DNA from 3 places in the Isoptericola sp. NPDC056578 genome. Region 2 is predicted to be linked to each of the others. Evidence: riboswitches for the same ligand, from Rfam matches in the RefSeq annotation. Region 2 holds a riboswitch; each other region holds the start of a gene.
What was found. A riboswitch is a leader RNA that binds a small molecule or an ion and turns the genes downstream of it on or off. The one in region 2 is predicted to bind S-adenosylmethionine.
Positions count from the first base shown of each region.

Region 1: another riboswitch for S-adenosylmethionine. It lies ahead of ACFQ80_RS12055 (aminotransferase class V-fold PLP-dependent enzyme); the one in region 2 lies ahead of ACFQ80_RS01355 (NADPH-dependent FMN reductase).
Region 3: another riboswitch for S-adenosylmethionine. It lies ahead of ACFQ80_RS03900 (methylenetetrahydrofolate reductase); the one in region 2 lies ahead of ACFQ80_RS01355 (NADPH-dependent FMN reductase).

Region 1 covers NZ_JBHTVC010000026.1:14,207-20,782, forward strand. The annotation lists gene ACFQ80_RS12040 (MerR family transcriptional regulator) at 1-120, opposite strand, end outside; gene ACFQ80_RS12045 (NAD(P)-dependent oxidoreductase) at 170-1,066, shown strand; gene ACFQ80_RS12050 (CsbD family protein) at 1,177-1,350, shown strand; gene ACFQ80_RS12055 (aminotransferase class V-fold PLP-dependent enzyme) at 1,424-2,866, opposite strand; SAM riboswitch class IV at 2,901-3,017, opposite strand; gene ACFQ80_RS12060 (RNA polymerase sigma factor) at 3,104-3,784, shown strand; gene ACFQ80_RS12065 (protein kinase) at 3,784-4,971, shown strand; gene ACFQ80_RS12070 (hypothetical protein) at 5,075-5,611, shown strand; gene ACFQ80_RS12075 (hypothetical protein) at 5,630-5,800, opposite strand; gene ACFQ80_RS12080 (rhodanese-like domain-containing protein) at 6,067-6,543, shown strand; gene ACFQ80_RS12085 (O-succinylhomoserine sulfhydrylase) at 6,540-6,576, shown strand, end outside.
Region 2 covers NZ_JBHTVC010000002.1:81,098-87,673, reverse strand. The annotation lists gene ACFQ80_RS01365 (LLM class flavin-dependent oxidoreductase) at 1-375, opposite strand, end outside; gene ACFQ80_RS01360 (flavin reductase family protein) at 394-960, opposite strand; gene ACFQ80_RS01355 (NADPH-dependent FMN reductase) at 957-1,574, opposite strand; SAM riboswitch class IV at 1,597-1,728, opposite strand; gene ACFQ80_RS01350 (NADPH-dependent FMN reductase) at 1,845-2,426, opposite strand; gene ACFQ80_RS01345 (winged helix-turn-helix transcriptional regulator) at 2,582-3,052, shown strand; gene ACFQ80_RS01340 (DoxX family membrane protein) at 3,105-3,716, opposite strand; gene ACFQ80_RS01335 (DNA polymerase IV) at 3,854-4,936, shown strand; gene ACFQ80_RS01330 (GDSL-type esterase/lipase family protein) at 4,956-6,056, opposite strand; gene ACFQ80_RS01325 (Tat pathway signal sequence domain protein) at 6,053-6,576, opposite strand, start outside.
Region 3 covers NZ_JBHTVC010000005.1:136,362-142,937, reverse strand. The annotation lists gene metE (5-methyltetrahydropteroyltriglutamate--homocysteine S-methyltransferase) at 1-556, opposite strand, end outside; gene ACFQ80_RS03900 (methylenetetrahydrofolate reductase) at 582-1,628, opposite strand; SAM riboswitch class I at 1,634-1,740, opposite strand; gene ACFQ80_RS03895 (NADP-dependent oxidoreductase) at 1,834-2,733, opposite strand; gene ACFQ80_RS03890 (YbdD/YjiX family protein) at 2,774-3,022, opposite strand; gene ACFQ80_RS03885 (carbon starvation CstA family protein) at 3,006-5,276, opposite strand; gene ACFQ80_RS03880 (NYN domain-containing protein) at 5,432-6,576, shown strand, end outside.

The DNA.
Region 1 (6,576 bases), on a different contig from region 2:
CTCGTCGAACTCGCGGTAGCCGTTCGAGCGTCGGGCGACGTCCAGCAGGCCCTGGGCCTCGTAGTAGCGCAGTTGGTGCGTCCGCACGCCCGTGCGGCGGCTCAGCTCACCGATCCGCATCCCGCTCCCCCTTGACCTTCACACCGGTATGAACGTCGACGATGCTGCCATGGTCACCAGAACCCACAAGCCGTCGTCCCCCGCCCCCGTCTCCGTCGTCGGTCTCGGCCTCATGGGTCGCGCGCTCGCCGGCGCGTTCCTGCGGGCCGGGCACCCCACCACCGTGTGGAACCGCACCCCCGCCAGGGCCGACGCGTTGGTGGCGGACGGCGCCCACCTGGCGCCCACGGCGGCCGCGGCGGTCCGTCCCGGCGGCCTGACGATCGTCTGCCTCACCGACGACGCCGCCGTGCGCGAGCTGCTCGGCCACGACGACGTCGACCTCGCCGGCGCCACGCTGGTCAACCTCACGTCCAGCAGCTCCTCGCAGGCCAGGGAGACCGCCCGGTGGGCCGCCCGGCGCGGCGCGCGATACCTCGACGGCGCGATCATGGCCGTGCCGCCCGCGATCGGGACGGCGGACGCGGTCGTCCTGCACAGCGGGCCCCGGACGGACTTCGACGCGCACGCCGCCACCCTCGCCGCGCTCGGCACCGTCACCCACCTCGGCGAGGACCCCGGGCTGGCGTCCCTCTACGACGCGGCCGGCCTCACGATGATGTGGAGCGTCCTCGACGCGTGGCTGCACGGCACCGCCATGCTCCGCACGGCCGGGGTAGACGCCGCCGCCTTCGCCCCGTTCGCCCGGCAGATCGCGGAGGGCGTGGCCGCCTGGCTGCCCGGCTACGCGGAGCAGGTCGACAGCGGCAGGTTCCCGGCGGAGGCCTCGGCCCTCGAGACGGACGCGCGCGCGATGGCGCACCTCGTCGAGGAGAGCGCGGCGCTGGGCGTGAGCACCGAGCTGCCGAGACTGCTCAAGGCCGTGGCCGACCGTGGCGTCGCCGCGGGCCACGGTCACGAGCAGTACCCGGTGCTGATCGAGGAGTTCGGCCGCCCGACGCCCTGACCTGCCGGTCGCCACCCGGAGGACCACGACCTGAGACGTCGGCGTGCGAGCCGGCGGGCACGCGCCTACGGTCGGTGCTCGAGGTCGTTCGTCCGACGGAAGGAGCCCCGATGGGACTGGGAGACAAGGCCAAGCACCTGGCGGAAGAGGCCGAAGGCAAGGCCAAGGAAGCCACGGGCAAGCTCACCGACGACGAGAGCAAAGAGGCCGAGGGCAAGGCCCAGCAGGCCAGCGCGAACCTCAAGCAGGCGGGCGACGACGTCAAGGACGCGTTCAAGGGCTGACCCGCTGACACGACGGGGCGCCACCGCACGGTGGCGCCCCGTCGTCATGTCCGCCCGGGGCGGGGCCGACGGCTCAGAGGTCGTCGGGCAGGCAGCCGAACGCCTCGTCGGCGCCCAGCGCGGCGGTGGCGAGCAGCCCCTCGAGGCCGGAGCCCTCGGGCACGGGGCGCGGGTCGTCGACGACGACCCACAGCCCGTCCACGACGTCGTACTGCGCCTGCGGCCCCTCGGTCACGAGCGAGCGGACGGCGGCGACGAGCCGCTCGACCTCCTCGCCCGCGGTGCCGAGGCCCACCGACGCGCGGACGGCGCCGGCGTCGAAGCCGAGGCGGCCGAGCAGCGGGTGGGCGCAGAACCGGCCGTCGCGCACGCCGATGCCGTGCTCGGCGGACAGGTACGCGGCGACGAGGCCGGGGTCGTACCCGGTGACCGTGAACGTCACGACGCCCACCGGGTCGACGGCGTCGTCCCAGACGTGGACGACCTCGACGCGCTCGATCTCGCCGAGCCCGTCCACGAGCCGGCGTCGCAGGGCGTCCTCGTGCCCGGCCGCGACCCACGGGTCGAGGGCGGCGAGCTCGTCGCACGCGGCAGCGAGCGCCACCGCGCCCACGACGTTGGGCGAGCCGGCCTCGTGCCGGGCGGGGCCCTCGTGCCAGTCGGTCGTGGTGGTGCGCACCCGGCGCACGGCGCCGCCGCCGGCCAGGTACGGGGTGCCGGCGTCGAGCCAGTCGCGCCGGCCGACCAGGGCACCGGCCCCGAACGGCGCGTACGTCTTGTGTCCCGAGAACGCGACGTAGTCGACGCCCGTCTCCGCGAGCGAGAAGCGGCGGTGCGGCACCAGCTGGGCGCCGTCGAGCACGACGCGCGCGCCGGCGCCGTGCGCGGCGGCGACGACGTCGGCCACGGGCAGCGCCTCGCCGGTCACGTTGGACGCGCCGGTGAGCGCCAGGAGGGCGTAGGGGCGGCCCGCGGCAGCGGCCGACCCCAGCTCTTCCTCGATCTCCGCGAGGGTGGCGGCCACGGACGGGCCGCCCGCGACGACGGTCGCGTCGGTGACGCGCTGCCAGGGCAGCAGGTTGGCGTGGTGCTCGATGTCGAGCACGAGGACGCGGCCGGGATCGCCCGTGGCCGGGTCTGCGGGCACGCAGCCCGCGAGCAGGTTGAGCGAGTCCGTCGTGTTGCGGGTGACGATCGTGAGGTCGTCCTCCCGGGCTCCGACGAACGCGCCGATCGTGCGGCGGGCCGTCTCGTACAGGGCCGTCGAGACCTGCGACAGGTAGCCGGCGCCGCGATGGACGCTGGCGTACAGCGGCAGCACGCGCGCGACCCGGTCGGCCACGGCCTGCAGGGCGGGCGCCGACGCCGCGACGTCGAGGTTGGCGTACGGCAGCTGACGGCCGTCGACGAGCGGCACGAGCGTGTCGCCGCCGACGACGGGCAGCACGGGTGCGACGTCCTGCACGGCGCCGACGCGCACGGCGGGCACCGCAGGCGCGGGGGTGAGCGTGGTCATGCGTGGTCCTCCTCGGTCGTGCCGGGGAGGTGGCTCCCCGCGCTTGCCCGCGCGCCGGACGGCGCAGGGCCAGGTCGTCACCCGGGGCACCCCGCCGCGAGAGGAGGGTTGCCGGCCAGCGAGCCGGGGCTTCGCGCTGGCGCTCTTGACCTGCCGCCCATCGTGCGTGCGCAGCACCACACGGTCAAGCGGAGCCCGCCCCCTTCTCACGATGCGGTCGCGTGAGACGCTGGATGCATGCCCGATCGCACCGTTCCGGCCTCCGGCGCGCCTCCGGGAGGCCCCGTCGGAAGCCCCGTCGGAACCCCGGCCGAGCTGGTCGCCCGCGCCCTCGCCGGCGGCGACCTCCACGCCGCAGGGCTCGCCGCCCGCGCGGCGACCGGGGACGACGCCGCCGACGTCCTCGACCTCGTCGGCGGGCGGGCCGCCGCGGGCTCCGCGCCCGCGACCGAGCTGCTGGTGGAGCTGCTGGACGCGTCCGGCGTCGTCCGGCGCTTCGTGCGCGGCGCCCTGCTCGACGAGGCCGCCGTGGACGACGTCTCCCAGGACGTGCTGGTCTCCGTGGCGACGTCGGTCCGGTCGTTCGCGGGCGGGTCGCGGGTCACCACGTGGGTGCACGGGATCGTGCGCCACCGGGTGGTCGACCACCTGCGACGGCAGCGCGCCACCGCTCCCCTGCCCGACGACGACGTCGGGCCGTCGGAACGGATGAGCTCCCTCATCGCCACGCGCGCCACCGTGCGCGACGCGCTCGCCGCCCTGCCCGAGCTCTACCGCGAGCCCGTGACGCTGCGCGACATCGAGGGCCTGCCCTACGCGGAGGTGGCCGACCGTCTGGGTCGCAGCGTCGGCACCGTGAAGTCACAGGTCTCGCGCGGCCGCGCGCTCGTGGCCGCGGCCCTCGGGAGCCTGTCCTGATGGCCGCGCCCGCCGCGCCCGAGCCGCTGCTCGGGCGGTACCGGGTGGGCGACGTGATCGGCGTCGGGTCGTTCGCCACCGTGCACCGCGCCGTGGACGAGCGGCTGGACGACGTCGTCGTGGTGAAGGTGCTGGCCGAGAACCACAGCCTCAACCCGGAGGTCCGCGAGCGGTTCATCGCGGAGGGCCGGGCGCTGCGGCGGGTGGCGAGCCCGCACGTCGTCGCCGTGCACGACATCGGCGAGAGCGACCGCCAGCAGCCCTACCTCGTCCTCGAGCTCGCCGACCGCGGCACCCTCGCGGCCCGCGTCGCGGCCCTGCGGGCGGACGGGTGGACGGCGACGCCCGCCGACGTGCTCGCCGTCGCCCGGGGGCTCGCCGCCGCGGTCGAGGCCGTGCACGCCGCGCGCCTCGTGCACCGGGACCTCAGCCCCGGCAACGTGCTGCTGCGCACCGGCCCGGAGGGCGCGGTCGAGGGCGTTCCCGCCGCCGTCGTCCGGCCGGACGAGCGCCTCGTCCTGGCCGACCTCGGCATGAGCAAAGACCTGGCCCGCAGCTCCGGGCTGACCGTCGCGGGCGGCACCGAAGGGTTCCGGCCGCCGGAGCAGGCCGGCCCCGGCACGGTCGACACCCGCGCCGACCTGTGGGCGATGTCCGCGCTGCTGTCCTGGCTCGTCGAGGGCGCCGACCTGCCGCACTCCCTCGACGCCGCGCTACGCCGCAGCCTCGCCGACGCCCCCGCCCGGCGGCACCCCGACGCCGCAGCCTGGCTGGCCGACGTCGAGGGGGCGCTCGCCCCGGGCACGACCGGCGGCCCGGACCGCGCGCGACGCCGCCCGGCCGCCGTCGTCGTCGCCGCGGTCACCGCCGCCGTCCTCGGCCTGGGCGCGGGCGCCGGCGTCACGGCCTGGCTCGACCGGCCTCGCTCGGCCGCGGGCGGCGCGACCGTCGCGATCTCCGGGCCCGGGGCGGCGACCGTCGGCGAGCCGGTCACCCTCACGGCCGACGTCGCGGGCGCGGAGCACTGGGTGTGGACGCTGCCCACGGGCACCTACGTGGCCGACGACGAGCGCGTGCGGCTCACCGCCAGCAGCGCCGGCGCCGCCGAGGTGGTGCTCGAGGCCCGCGCCCCGGACGGGACCGCCCTCACGGCCGTGCACCGGCTGCGGGTCGGCGCCGGGTCCTGACCCGGACGAAGAAATCTCGGTCCGCGTGCAACCTTTCCGCCGCCGCGGACGACTCACGGGGGTCAGCACCGCACAGGGCTGGCCCCATCGACCAGGAGAGACCATGCGACACCTTCCCCGCCGACTGACGCCGATCGCCCTCGCGAGCCTCCTCGCCCTGAGCGCGTGCGCGTCCCCGACCCCCGACGCCGAGTTCGACGACCCGGGCACCTCGGCGTCGGACACGACGGCGACGCAGCCCGCCGACGACGCCGCAGGCGCCGACGAGCAGGCCGACGGGACCGAGGAGACCGCCGACGCGCCGGCGGCGAAGGATCCCTCGGCGTACACCGTCCGCTACGCCGACAGCGACAAGACCGTCATCACCCTCGACCGGGCCCAGGTGGAGCAGCTCACCGGCACCGACCTGGCCGCCGGCACCGCCGACGCCCAGGCCGTGCTCGCGGAACCCGGCACCTGGTCGGGTGCGGACACGAAGGAGCACGCCGACGTCATCGTCGACGCCGCGACCCGCGAGTCCGACCGGATCGACCGCGTGCTCAGGCAGCAGGCGGACGGCCGCGACGTCGAGCTGCGACTGTTCGTCAAGCACCACCAGCACGCCCACGTGGCGCACTTCGGCGAGGACGACGACGACTGATCCCTGGGTGTCCGCGGGTCAGACGCCAGGGCCGTCCCGCCAGCCGAGCACGTTGTCCGCGCCCTGGGGGTAGGGGGCCTCGTGCGGGCGCCCGCCCTCGGGACGCGGCGGCGGCAGGTCGCGCGGACGCTCCAACGGCTCCTTGCGCTCGCGCCGGAACCACCCCTTGATCGTGGCGAGGATTGCCATCGTCCGTCTCCTTCGAGGTGCGGCCGAGCCCGGGTCCTGCCGGAGACTTTACCTTCGGCCGCGCCTGGGCACACCGGGGACGCACGGCGTTCGCGTCCCGAGACGGGGTGACCAGCACGCGGACGCCTGTCGTACGATCGCCAGGACCATCCCGAGCGGCCGAGTGACGTGGCACGTCGACGCCGCAGCAACCCGCGGGCCGGTCGCCGGCGACGGCGGCCCGTCCGGACGAGGGTGCTACCGCCACGACCGATGGGAGGACTGCGATGAGCACCCAGATCGATCCCCACCCCGCCGAGGGCTACGCCGGCGACCTCACCCCGCAGCAGGCGTGGGACCTGCTCGCCGGCGATCCGGACGCCGTCCTCGTCGACGTGCGCACCGAGGGCGAGTGGCGCGCCATCGGCGTGCCGGACACCGCGACCGCCGGGAAGACCCCGGTCTTCGTCGAGTGGGTGCAGGCGGGCGGGCGCCCGAACGCCGGCTTCCTCGCCGAGCTCGCCGCCGCGGGCGTGACCGCGGACCGCCCCGTCGTCTTCCTGTGCCGCTCCGGCCAGCGCTCGATCGGCGCGGCGCGCCTCGCGACGTCGTCGGGCCTCGGCCCGGCGTACAACGTGCTCGAGGGCTTCGAGGGCGGCCCCGGCTTCGACGGCGTCCGCGACCGCGAGGGCTGGAAGGTGCGCGGCCTGCCGTGGGGCGCGTACGACGCCGCCCGGCAGCAGGACCCGGAGCAGGCCCGATGAGCGGCGTGCAGGTCCCGACCGGCCCTGGCGCCG
Region 2 (6,576 bases):
GGCGAGCCAGCCGCCCCGGCCGGAGGCCGCGATGTCGAGGGACGCGAGCTGGGCCGCCACGTGGAACGGCTCCGGGTAGGTGGTCGGCACCTGGGGCACCAGGCCGATCGCGGTGGTGGTGCGGGACACGAACGCCGCGCGGGTGACGGCGTCGAGCCGCGCGGAGGCGGGCGACCCCGCGACCGCGGGCAGCAGGGCGTCGGCGAACGTGGCGAAGGTGACGCCGGCGTGCTCGGCGCGCCGCACCGTGCGGGCGAGCCGTGCGGCGGAGACGAGCTCGGTCACGGCGATCCCCGTGCTCGTGACGGCCGCGGGGTGCGCGCCCGCGCCGTCGACGTCGAGCCCCACGAGGAAGGGAGAGGTCAGGGTGGTCATGGTGCGGGGGGCCGCCTCTCAGATCTGGGACTCGTCGCCGAGCCGGTGGTAGGTCCGGTCGAGGTAGACGAGCGGCGAGGCGTCGTCCGACCCGGACTGCAGCGCGCGCAGGGACACCAGGTAGCTGTCGCCGACCGGCGTCCGCTGCACCACCCGGGCCCGCACCCACGAGACCGCCCCGTCGATCACGGGCTCGCCCGAGGGCAGGGCCGTCCAGCCGCCGTCCGCGAAGCGGTCGATGCCGCTCGTCGCGAACCGGGCGGAGAGGTGGTCCTGGTGGTCGGCGAGGAAGCTGATCGCGAGCGTGCTGGCCTCCGAGACGGCGGGCCACGACGAGGAGGTGGACGCCAGCGAGAACGCCAGCAGCGGCGGCGCGGCGGACACGGAGATCACGGACGTGGCGGTGAACCCGACGGGGCGGCCCTCGTGCGCGAGCGCGACGACGGCGACGCCTGCCGGGTGCTGGCGGAAGACCGTCTTGAACTCGTCGGGGGACAGCTGGGGCTCGTCCTGCTGGGCCAGGAGCTCCTCGATCTCGGACAGGGCGGACAGGTCGGTGTGCGCGTGGGTGTGCTCCGTGGTCACAGGGCGGCTCCCGTCAGCTCGGCGGCGGTGGCGTCCGTCGTGGTGGTGGTCGTGGCGGCCGTGGCGGTGGCGGCCGGCGCGGCGGGTACGCCGGCGGCGCGCCGCAGCGGCGTCGCCCAGCGGGCGAACCAGGGGTCGAGCGCCTGGCCGAGGTCGGGCAGCTGCGCCTCGGTGAGGGTCAGGGTGCGGGTGGGCACGACGGCACCCAGCTCCACGAGGACGGGCCGCAGGTGCGCCTCGCCGGCGAGCGCGTGCGCCGGGTTGCCGGACACGACGAGCGGCACGACCACGACGCCCGCCAGGCCGTCCGGCCCGTAGAGGTCGAGGAACGCCTTGAGCAGACCCGTGTAGGAGGCCTTGTAGACGGGGGTCGCGACGACGGCGACCGTGGCGCGCGCCAGGCGGTCCTTCGCCTCGTCGGCGGCCGGGTGCGCGGCCGTGAGGATCTCGCCCGCGAACGCCGCGAGCTCGATCGTCGCCACGTCCGTGGTGCCGAGCAGCTCGGCGACGCGGCGCCCGGCGGCCTCGGCCGCGGCCAGGGTGCGCGAGCCTTCGCGCGGGTTGCCGGAGACCACCACCACGGAGGCGGCGGAGGGGCGGGTGGGTTCGGTCATCGGGTGTACCTCGCAAGTCCGTCGATCACGCTTGCCGCGCGGCGTCTCGGCCCGCGGACGGGCCGGCCGGCGGCCTGGTCATCCTCCGGAGCACCCCGCCGTGACGTGGGGTTGCTGCCCAGCCAGCCGGGGCTTCGCGCTGGGGCTCTTGACCTGGGGCGGAGGTATAGCAGCCGTTTCGCAGAACGCCAGGCTGCTCCCGAGAATTCTCACGATCCGGACGCGGCGCGGTCCACGGTCGACCGCGCCGCGTCCTCCCCGACGGGTCGGTCAGGCCGCGGCGGCCGCCGCCCGCGCCGCGCGGAGCGGCGCGAGGGCGTCCGACCAGGCCACCACCTGGTCCAGGAGCTCGTCGAGCGCGGCGCGCTGCCGGGGCTCCGGGTCGAGCTCGCGGTACTCGCGGAAGTCGTGGTGGAACGACAGCGCCACCTGCGTGCGGACCGTCGCGAGCTGCAGCTCGGCCGCGACCAGGCGCAGGTGCTCCACGGCCCGCGCGCCGCCGAGGACGCCGTAGCCGACGAACCCCGCCGCCTTGTCGTTCCACTCGGCGTACAGGTAGTCGAGGGCGTTCTTGAGGACCCCGGGCACCGAGTGGTTGTACTCGGGGGTCACGAACACGAAGCCGTCGAACGGGGCGACGGTCGCCGCCCACCGCCGGGTGTGCTCGCCGGCGTACTGCCCGCCCGAGGCGGGGACCGGCTCGTCGAGGTGGGGCAGGTCCTGCTCGGCGAGGTCGACCAGCTCGAAGCGGGCGTCGTCGCGCCGTCCCGCGACGTCGAGCACCCAGCGCGCGACGCGCTCGCTGTAGCGGCCGGGTCGGGTGCTGCCGGTGATGATCGCGATCGTCGTCATGGTGCGCCTTCCGTCGGGTCGGGACGATCTCGGTCGCCCCGACGTGTTGTGGTCGATGGCGGGAACCTCCGGTGACCGGTGCCCTATGCCCGGTCGGCCACCCGCACCATGAAGTGCGTCACGCACCCCGGGGTGCGGATCGGGACGGAGCGAGCATGGCGAGCACGGAGATCGGGGACGGCGCGGAGATCTGGGACGGCGCGGGGACCTGGGACGGTGCGGCGGGCTCGGCGTGCGCGGGCGAGGACGACCGGCGCAGGGTCCGGGAGCTCTTCCACCGCGTGGGTGACAAGTGGTCGCTGACGGTGCTGGCCGAGCTCGGCGACGGGCCCGTGCGGTTCACGACGCTGCTCGGCAGGGTCGAGGGCATCTCCCACCGGCTGCTCGCGGTGGCGCTCCGGCGCCTCGAGCGGGACGGGCTGGTCGCGCGGACCGTCTACCCGGAGGTGCCCCCGCGCGTCGAGTACGCGATGACGGGGCTGGGTGCGTCGCTCCTGGTGCCGCTGGCGGCGTTGGCGGGGTGGGGCGAGCGGCACGGGCCGACGATCGACGCGCACCGCCGCGCGGACGACCGGCGGCGCGGGGACGGCCGGGCGGCGCAGGACGGCGTGCCGGAGGGCCGCTGACCGGTGGTCGGCGGCCCTCCGACGATGACGCGGGGCGGGTGCGGCGGTCCGCTCACGCCTCGAGCCGCAGACGGGCCCCGAGTGCGCACGAGGCGACGACGGCCGCACCGGCCACGAGGACGACGTCCTTGAGCACGTACTGCCCGAGCAGGGTCATGCCGTGCCCGAACAGCTCGTCGCCGAACAGTGCGACGGGCGACAGGATCCCGACCATGGCGACGGCGAGGACGACCAGGCCCACGCGCAGCAGTCGCCCGCTGACCAGGGTGAGGCCGATGAAGGTCTCCATGACCGCGACCAGGACGACGGCGGTCGCGGCGGGGACGAGCCCGAGGGTGAGCGTCTCGACGGTGCGGCCCGCGATCTGCTCGGCGGGGCTGGCGCCGGGGAAGAACTTCAGGACGCCGAAGCCGAGGAACACGAGCCCGAGCGCGACGCGCAGCGCCGGGACGGACCACCGGGTGAGGAACCGGGCGAGGGCGGTGACGGCGACGTCGAGCCGCAGCGCCACCTGCTCGGCGAGCGCGTTCGGGAGGCGGCGCGCGGCCGGGTCGGCGGGGGCGCCGGGGGCGGGGACGCCGGCGGTCGGGCGGTGGGTCGGGCGGTGGGTCGGGCGGTGGGTCGGGCGGTGGGTCGGGCGGTGGGTCGGGGTGGAGACGGACATGGTGGTGCTCTCTTCCAGGGGGTGGTGCGACCCGGGGCTGGTCGCCCTGGGAGAGAGGCGTCGTCGGGGCGCCGGATGCGCGGGGCCGCGGTTTTCGCCCGCTCGTCACCCGCAGGGCGGTGACGCAGACTCGGGGCATGGGCCCGCGCAGCTTCCGCTGGGTGTTGCACGTCGACCTCGACCAGTTCCTGGCCGCGGTCGAGATCCTGCGGCGTCCGGAGCTCGCGGGGAGGCCGGTGATCGTCGGCGGGCGCGGCGACCCGACGGAGCGCGCGGTGGTCTCCACCGCGTCGTACGAGGCGCGGGCGTTCGGCGTCCGGTCGGGGATGCCGCTGCGTGCGGCGGTCCGCAAGGTGCCGGACGCCGTCCTCCTGCCGGTGGACCGCCCGGTGTACGAGGAGGCCTCCGCCCACGTGATGGAGACGCTGCGCGGGCTGGGCACGGTGGTGGAGGTCCTCGGCTGGGACGAGGCGTTCCTCGGGTACGACGGCGAGGACCCGGAGGGGTTCGCCCGGCTCGTGCAGCGGGCGGTGCTCGACGCGACCTCGCTGCACTGCTCGGTGGGTATCGGCGACACCAAGGTCCGCGCGAAGATCGCGACCGGGTTCGGCAAGCCGGCGGGCGTGTACCGGCTCACCGCCGAGAACTGGTTCGACGTGATGGGGGAGCGACCGACCGTCGACCTGTGGGGCGTGGGAGCGAAGGTGTCGAAGCGGCTCGCGGCGCACGGTATCGACACGGTCGCGCGGCTCGCCGCCGCGGACGAGGCCGTCCTGGTCGGCGAGCTCGGGCCGCGCCTGGGCGCCTGGTACGGGGAGCTGGGCCGCGGGCAGGGCTCCGCCGTCGTCGACGACACCCCGTGGGTGGCCCGCGGGCACAGCCGCGAGACGACGTACCAGCGCAACCTCACGACACCCGAGCAGGTCGCTGCGGCGCTGCGGGAGCTGGCGGCGCAGGCGCACGCCGACACCGAGGCCGAGGGGCGGGCCGTCTTCCGGGTGGGGCTGAAGGTGCGCTACGCGCCGTTCTTCACCAGGACGCTGTCGCGGAAGCTGCCGGCGCCGACGCGCTCCCTGCAGGAGGTGACCGCCGCGGTGCTCGACCTCGCGGCCGGGCTGGAGCCCGGCCGCGAGGTGCGGCTGCTCGGCGTGCGCGCCGAGATGGTCATGCCCGAGGACGGCACGGACGCCGCGACCACGCCGGTGCGCGGGCGGATCTGAGCCACGTGGGCACGAGGGCTCAGCGCCAGTACCGCTCCGGCACCAGCCCCAGCCGACGCAGCTCGCGCGCCACGAGGTCGGCGTAGACGCCGGCGCCGTACCACGAGGTGTGGGTGCGGTCGCCGTTCTGCCGGACCAGGTAGATCGGCTGGGCGTCGACGGGTCCGAGCCCCTCGACCAGCTCCTCGCTCAGCGCGGTGAGGTCGACGAGGTCGACGTCGAGGTCGGCGGCGACGTCACGGACGTGCTGCGGGAGGCTGCCCGCGGCGGTCTCGATGAGGCCGGCGGAGTCGAGCTGGTCGCCGTCGAACCGGAGCCGGACGATCGGGGTGACGAGCACGGGAGTCGCTCCCGTGGCTCGCACCCGGGTGACGATCTCGGTCAGGTTGGCGCGGTACTGCTCGGCGGTCGTGGTCTTGTCGTTGTGCGCGAGCTGCACGAGCGCGACGTCGCCGGGCCGCAGCTGGGGCACCAGGGCGTCGAACATCTCCGGCTTGGCGAGCACGGAGACCGTGCTCTCGCCGGAGCCGGAGTGGTTGACGACGCTCACCCCGAGCCGGAGGTGCGCGGGCAGGCGTTGGCCCCACCCGGTGTAGGGCGCACCGCCCTGGTCGGTGACGGTGGAGTCGCCGAGCAGGGCGAGTCGCGGGGTGCGGACGTCGGCGGACCGGATCCCGATCCCGGCGACGTGCGGCGCGTCGCCGGTGAACGTGAGCGTCAGGCCCGGGGTGCCCTCGCCGGCGGGCTGGTTCTGCTGGCTCTCGGGGTCGCGCACGTTGACCGTGAACGTGCGCCTCGCGAGCTCGCCGTCGGCGGTGTCGACGGCGGGGACCATGAGGCGCCGGGCCTCGGCCTGCACCTCGGTGCCGGCCGGGCCGTGCCGGTCGCCCAGCATCACGGTGACGTCGTAGTGGCCGGGCGGCAGGTCCGGGTAGGTGCACACGACCGGGGCGGTGCCGGTGCACGCCTCGAGCAGCGCGGCGTCTGGCCGGGGGCCGCCGAGGCCCGGCCGCCCGGCGTCGGCCGCCGGACTCGCCGAGGCGGCCGGGCCTCCCGTGACGACGGCGGCCGCGGCGAGCAGGAGCGCCGCGGCGCGGCGTCCACGCGGTGCGGCGCTCACGACAGCTTCTCCCCGACGAGGGCGAGGCACTGGATCGCCGCGAGCCCGTACTGCGCCGACGCGTTGGACGAGAAGCCGGCCTCGTCGACCGCGCGGAGCACGGCCGGCGGCTCCACCCGGTGCGTGCCCCAGTCCATGTCGTCGGGGTAGCCGGCGTGCCCGGTCGCGAGCTCCTTCCAGGCGCGCGCAGCGAGCGCGTCGTCGTCGAGCCGCACGGCGGCGTACGCGGTGGCGCGGGAGTACGACTGCTTGAGGTTGAGGCTGCCCCAGTCCGAGCCGGTCGCCTCCTTCTGCTCGGCCTTGGAGCCGTTGTACAGGCGGCAGAACTCGACCCAGCGGGCCTCGACCTCCGGCTCGTCCACCAGGTCCAGCAGCTCCGTCATGACCTCGATCAGGCCGAACACGGAGCTGAGGCTGCCGACCTCCACCGCCTTCTCCGGGCCCGAGCTGAACGTCGCCGTCTCCAGGTCGTAGGTGGAGCCGGCCTGCACCCACGCGTTGGGCAGCGCGGCGATCGACC
Region 3 (6,576 bases), on a different contig from region 2:
CCTTGGACAGGGCGAGGAACGTCACCGGGCCCACGAGCACGGGACGCGTCGTGACGCCGGCCTCCTTGGCCTCGGCGTACTCGCGCACGATGCGGTGGTCCGCGAACGAGACCGGCGTCGTCTCGCTGATCTCGGGGACCAGGTAGTGGTAGTTGGTGTCGAACCACTTGGTCATCTCGAGCGGGGCGTCCTCGCCGCGGCCGCGGGCCACGGTGAAGTAGCCGTCGAGCTCGAGCGAGCCGTCCTCGTCGTCGAGCAGGTCACGGAACCGCTCGGGGACGGCGCCGAGCAGCGCGACGACGTCGAGCACCTGGTCGTAGTAGGAGAACGACCCCGGCACGGAGCCGTCGTCGGGGTTCAGCCCGAGCTCGACGAGGCAGCGGGCGGTCTCACGGCGCAGCGCGCCGGCCGTGACCTCCAGGTCGACGGCGTCGGTGCGCCCGGCCCAGAACGACTCGACGGCCTTCTTGAGCTCGCGGCGACGCCCGATGCGGGGGTAGCCGAGGATCGTGCCGCCGGGAAATGCCGCGGCGGGGGTGGTGCTGGTGGTGGACATGAGCACTCCAGAGTTCGGGCTCCGCTCAGACGGCGGGAGCCTGGGTCGGGATGCTCGGTACCCACGGCCTTCTGGCCAGGTCCGCGCCGTCCGACGTGACGTCGGCCGGCGCCGGTCCGCCGAGGTGGACACCCTCGAGCAGGTCCAGAGCGGGACGGTACTTGTTGAACGTGTACACGTGGATGCCGGGGGCGCCCGCGTCGAGCACGCGCTGGGCGAGCTCGACGGCGCGCGCGGTCCCGTAGGCGTGCTGCGCCTCCGGGTCCCCCGCGGCGTCGAGCGCGTCCAGCAGGTGCCGGGGCGCGCGGACGCCGGTGAGCTCCTCGACGCGACGGAGCCGGCGCGGCTCGGTCGTGGGCAGCTGCCCCGCGAGGATCGGGATCGTCACCCCGGCCGCGCGGGCCTCGGCGACGAAGTCGGTGTAGGAGTCGGCCTCGTAGAACAGCTGCGTGATGGCGAAGCTCGCCCCCGCGTCCTGCTTCTCCTTGAGGCGCCGGACCTCCTGGGCCCGGGTGGTGCCGGCCTGCACGTTGCCGTCGACGAACGTCGCGACGGCGATCGTCATCGGGCGGGCGGCGCCGCGCAGGGCGGCCCCGGGGTCGGTCGCGCAGCGCCGCGCCTCGACCTCGCGCAGCAGGTGCACGAGCTCGATCGAGGACGCGACGCCGTCGGCGGGCGGCTCCCAGTCCGGCTGGTCCTTCGGCGGGTCGCCGCGCAGGGCGAGGAACGCGCGGGTGCCGGCGTCGAGGAAGTCGTCGATGACGGCGGACACGTCCTCGCGGTGCGCGCCCACGCAGGTCAGGTGCGCCACCGGCAGGACGGGCGTGCCTTCGAGCAGGGTCGCGACGACCTGGCGGGCGGTCGCCCGGTCACCGCCGCCCGCGCCGTACGTCACGGACATGAAGTCCGGTCGTGCGGCGACGAGCCGGCGCGCCGTCTCCCAGAACTTGGGCGCGGCGTCCGGCCGGCGCGGCGGCATGAGCTCGAACGAGACCGTCGGGCGTGCCGGCAGCGCCGGGTGAACTGCCGGCTGAGCTGCCGGGGTGGGCGAAAAGGATGCCTCTGCGACCATGCGTCACTCCATCGATCCTGGCGTGAGCACCTTCGTCCTCGGGAGGCTTCCGTCGGAGAACGGGTTGCTGCGGCGTCGTCGAGCCAGGACTCTCGGCCGCTCTGGATGGCTTGTCACGCGATCGTACGCAGCATCCGCGATACGGGCGAGGATGAGACCGCCTGCTGAGACGATCGCGGATGCCGGGCGGGCGGGAACGCCCTGCTCAGGGCACCAGCACGACCTTGCCGCCGGCTTGGCCGCTCTCGACCAGGGCGTGCGCACGGGGCGCGTCGGCCAGCGGGAGCACCGCGCCGACGGTGGTCACGAGGTCGCCGCGGGCGAGGGCGTCGACGGCCTCGGCGAGCTCGCCGGCGTCGCGCTCGGACCGCCAGCTGGCCTCGACGCCGAGGTCTGCCGCGGCGTCGTCGGCGATGGTGACGATGCGCTCGGTGCCGCCGCGCAGGGTGATCGAGTCGGGCAGCACGCCCGCGCCGGTGGTGTCGAGGACGGCGTCCACGCCGTCGGGGGCGAGGGCGCGGACCCGCTCCACGAGCCCTGCGCCGTAGGTGGTGGGTGTCGCGCCGAGGGCGGCGACGCGCTCCTGGTTCCGCGGCGACGCCGTACCGATCACGCGGGCGCCGCGGCGCACGGCGAGCTGGACGGCCAGCTCGCCCACCGACCCCGAGGCGCCGTGCACGAGCAGCGTCTCGCCGGGCCGGACGTCGAGGAGGCGCAGCACGCGGGTCGCGGTCTCGGCGGCGACGGGGAGCGTGACGGCGTCGGTCGCGGCGAGCCCGGCGGGCACGCGGGCGAAGACCGACGTCCGGGCGAGCTCGGCGTACCCGCCGCCGACGGCGAAGCCCACGACGCGGTCGCCGGGCGCGACGCCGGCCACGCCGTCCCCGACCTGGTCGACGACCCCCGCCACCTCCAGGCCCGGCACGACGGGCGACGTCGGCGGCGGGCCGCCGGTCGTGCCGGCGCGGGACTTCACGTCCCAGCCGTTGACGGCCGCGGCCTCGACGCGCACGCGCACCTGGCCGGGCCCGGCCTGAGGGTCGGGGGCGTCGGCGAGATGCAGCACCTCGGGGCCGCCGTGGGACTCGAACACGATCGCGCGCACGCGCCCATCCTGGCCCGGCCGGCGCCGTCGCGCGCGCCGCTCAGCAGCAGCGCGAGCCGGGGTTGCGGTCCTGCTCCGCGTAGTGCTCCCGCCAGAACTCGCGCTCGCCCATCGGCGCGCGGCCGGGGTGGGCCGACCGCTCGTGCGCGACGTACGTCGCGTAGGCGTCGTCGCCCATCACCTGGCGCACGTACCAGCGCAGGCTCGCCCACCCCGCCGACGTCGCCCGGGCCAGCGCCCGGGCGACGTCGTGCACCCTGCCGGTGCGGGGCTCAGTGGTGCCCGGCACCGCTGGACTCCCGCAGGCCGGCGTCGGCCCACTCCTTCTCGATCCGCTTCTCGGTCGACGAGGCGAACAGGCCGGCCGGGGCGAACCGGCGCGACGCGACGGGCGCGTCCTCGTGGTTCTCGCCGCCGCCGGTGCGGAACGCCTTGATCGTCACGACCAGCGACGCGAGGATCACGACGATCGACAGCACCACGAACACGATCGACAGGGTGCCCTGCACGAAGGTGTTGCGGACCACGGCCTCCATGGCCGCGACGTCGGGCGCGGTGCCGAACGACGTCTCGCCGGCGGCGAGCGCGTCCTTGAACGCCCGGTGCTGCGCCCAGTACCCCACCGCGGGCACGTCCGAGAAGATCTTCTCGAACGACGCCCAGATGGTGATCAGCGCGGTGAAGGCCAGCGGCAGGGCCACGATCCACAGCCACCGCCAGTACGCGCGGCCCCGCTTCGCGACGATGGCGAGCACGACGGCGAGCGCGATCGCGGCCAGCAGCTGGTTCGCGATGCCGAACAGCGGGAAGAACGTGTTGATGCCGCCGAGCGGGTCGGTGACGCCCAGATACAGGATCGTGCCCCAGCCCGCGACCATGATCGCGGTGCAGACCCACACCCCGGGTCGCCAGCTCATGTCCTTGAACCGCGGTGCCACGTTGCCGATGGTGTCCTGCAGCATGAAGCGGGCCACGCGGGTACCGGCGTCGACCGCGGTGAGGATGAACAGCGCCTCGAACATGATCGCGAAGTGGTACCAGAAGCCCATCATCGCGGTGCCGCCCACCAGCTGGTGCATGATGTGCGCCAGCCCGAGCGCGAGCGTCGGGGCGCCGCCGGTGCGGGACACGATCGACGGCTCGCCCACCTGGGTCGCCAGGGTGCTGAGCATGTCGGGCGTGAGGTTGACGCCGGAGAGGCCGAGCGAGTTCACGAACGCGACCGCGCCCTCGATGGTGCCGCCGGTGGCGGCCGCCGAGGAGTTCATCGCGAAGTACACGCCGCGGTCGATCGAGATCGCGGCGACCAGCGCCATGATCGCGACGAACGACTCCATGAGCATGCCGCCGTAGCCGATGAAGCGCGTCTGGCGCTCCTTCTCCACGAGCTTCGGCGTCGTGCCCGACGAGATGAGCGCGTGGAACCCGGACAGGGCGCCGCACGCGATCGTCACGAAGAGGAATGGCCAGAGGTTGCCGGACACCACCGGGCCGGTCTCGCCGCTCGCGAACTCGCTGATCGCGGGCACGTTGATCTCGGGCCGCACGATGACGACGGCGCCGGCGAGCACCACGATGACGCCCACCTTCATGAAGGTGGACAGGTAGTCGCGCGGGGCGAGCAGCAGCCATACGGGCAGGACGGCGGCCACGAAGCCGTAGACGATGACGCCGACGGCGATGGTGGTGCGGTCGAGGTGGAAGAACTCCGCGCCCCACGCGGTGTCGGCCACCATGCCGCCGCCGACGATCGCGGCGAGCAGCAGGACGAAGCCGATGAGGGAGACCTCGGTGATCTTGCCCGGGCGCAGGTACCGCAGGTAGACGCCCATGAAGAGGGCGATCGGGATCGTCATGGAGACGCTGAACACGCCCCACGGGCTCTCGCCGAGGGCGTTGACGACCACGAGGGCGAGGATCGCCACGATGATGATCATGATCAGCAGGGACGCGACGATCGCGGCCACGCCGCCGATGCGGCCCAGCTCCTCGCGCGCCATCTGGCCGATGGTGCGGCCGCCGCGGCGCATGGAGAAGAACAGCACCGTGTAGTCCTGCACGGCGCCCGCGAGCACCACGCCGACGATGATCCAGATGGTGCCCGGCAGATACCCCATCTGCGCGGCGAGCACCGGGCCCACCAGCGGGCCGGCGCCGGCGATGGCGGCGAAGTGGTGGCCGAACAGCACGCGGCGGTCGGTGGGGACGAAGTCCTTGCCGTCCTCGCGCGTCTCGGCGGGGGTGGCGCGGCGGTCGTCGGGGCGGGTGATGTACCGCTCGATGACCTTCGAGTAGAAGCGATACCCGATGAGGTACGTGCACACCGACGCGAAGACGAACCAGATGGCGTTGATGGTCTCGCCGCGCACCAGCGCGATCATGACCCACGCGACGCCACCGAGCAGCGCGATCGCCGCCCAGAGCGCGATCTTCGCGGGTGTCCAGCGGGGCTTCAGGTCCTCGGCGGGAACCGCCGTCGGGGGGAGCGCGGGGTCGGGGACGATCTCGTCCGTCGCCGTGGTGGCTCCGGGATCTGCTGACAAGGTGAGCCTCCAAGGCGTCGCGTCGGCGGGACCCGACACAGGATAGGGGGTGAAGAAAGGGTGACGGAACGCCCGGAGCCTGGACGGTGTGGCGGCGGCCGTGGTAATCCGGCCTGGTCCCGCGGCGGAGCACGCGACGCCGTAGCCTGACGTGCATGGACACCGAAGAGCGCCTCGCCGTCTTCCTCGACTACGAGAACCTGGCGCTCGGCGCCCGCGACCACCTGGGCGGCATGCAGTTCGACTTCAAGCCCATCGCCGACGCGCTCGCCGTCCGCGGCCGCGTGGTGGTGCGGCGCGCGTACGCGGACTGGTCGTACTTCGACGAGGACCGGCGGATGCTGACCCGCCACCAGGTCGAGCTCATCGAGATGACGCAGCGGATGGGCGCGTCCCGCAAGAACGCCGCCGACATCAAGATGGTGGTCGACGCGATCGAGATGGCGTTCGAGCGCGAGTACATCACCACGTTCGTCATGTGCACGGGCGACTCCGACTTCTCCCCCCTCGTCCACAAGCTGCGCGAGCTCGACAAGAAGGTCATCGGCGTCGGGGTGGAGAACTCCACCTCCCGCCTGCTGCCGCCGGCGTGCGACGAGTTCCTCTTCTACGACCGGCTCGAGGGCGTCGACGTGCCCGACGAGTCCGAGGCGCCCGCCCCGAAGCGTTCCGGCCGGGGCGCCGGCAAGGGTTCCGCGCGGTCCGGTGGCGGCCGTGGCGGCCGCGCGAAGGCCCCGGCCCCCGCGGAGGCGCCGGTCGAGACCCCTGACGAGACCCCGTCGGAGGCGCCCGCCGAGACCGCGAGCGCGGCGTCGGGCACGACGACGCGCGGCCGCCGCAAGAAGGCGCCGACGGCGGAGGCCCCCGTCGTCGAGCCGGTCGTGGAGCCGGCCGCCGAGCGCGAGGCCGACGTCGAGCAGGAGGACGCCGCGGCCTCCGCGGGCGAGGACGCGCCGATGGAGGTCAGGGTGGCGCAGACGCTCGCCGACCTGCTGGCCTCGACGAGCGGCTCGGTCACGGCGTCGATGCTCAAGCGCACCCTGGTGCGCAAGGACCCCACGTTCAGCGAGTCCGACTACGGCTTCCGCACCTTCGGGGAGTTCCTGCGCTTCCTGGCGGACCGCGACTTCGTCGTGCTGTCCGCGGGCCCGTCGACCGGTGACCCGGAGGTGGCGCTGCCGGAGCAGCAGGACACCGAGGGCGCGTTCGACCTGCTGCGCCAGGTGGTGCGCGACGCGGGCGGCAGCGCGCCGTTGTCCGGGCTGAAGAACGAGGTGCGCAAGCGCCGCCCCGACTTCTC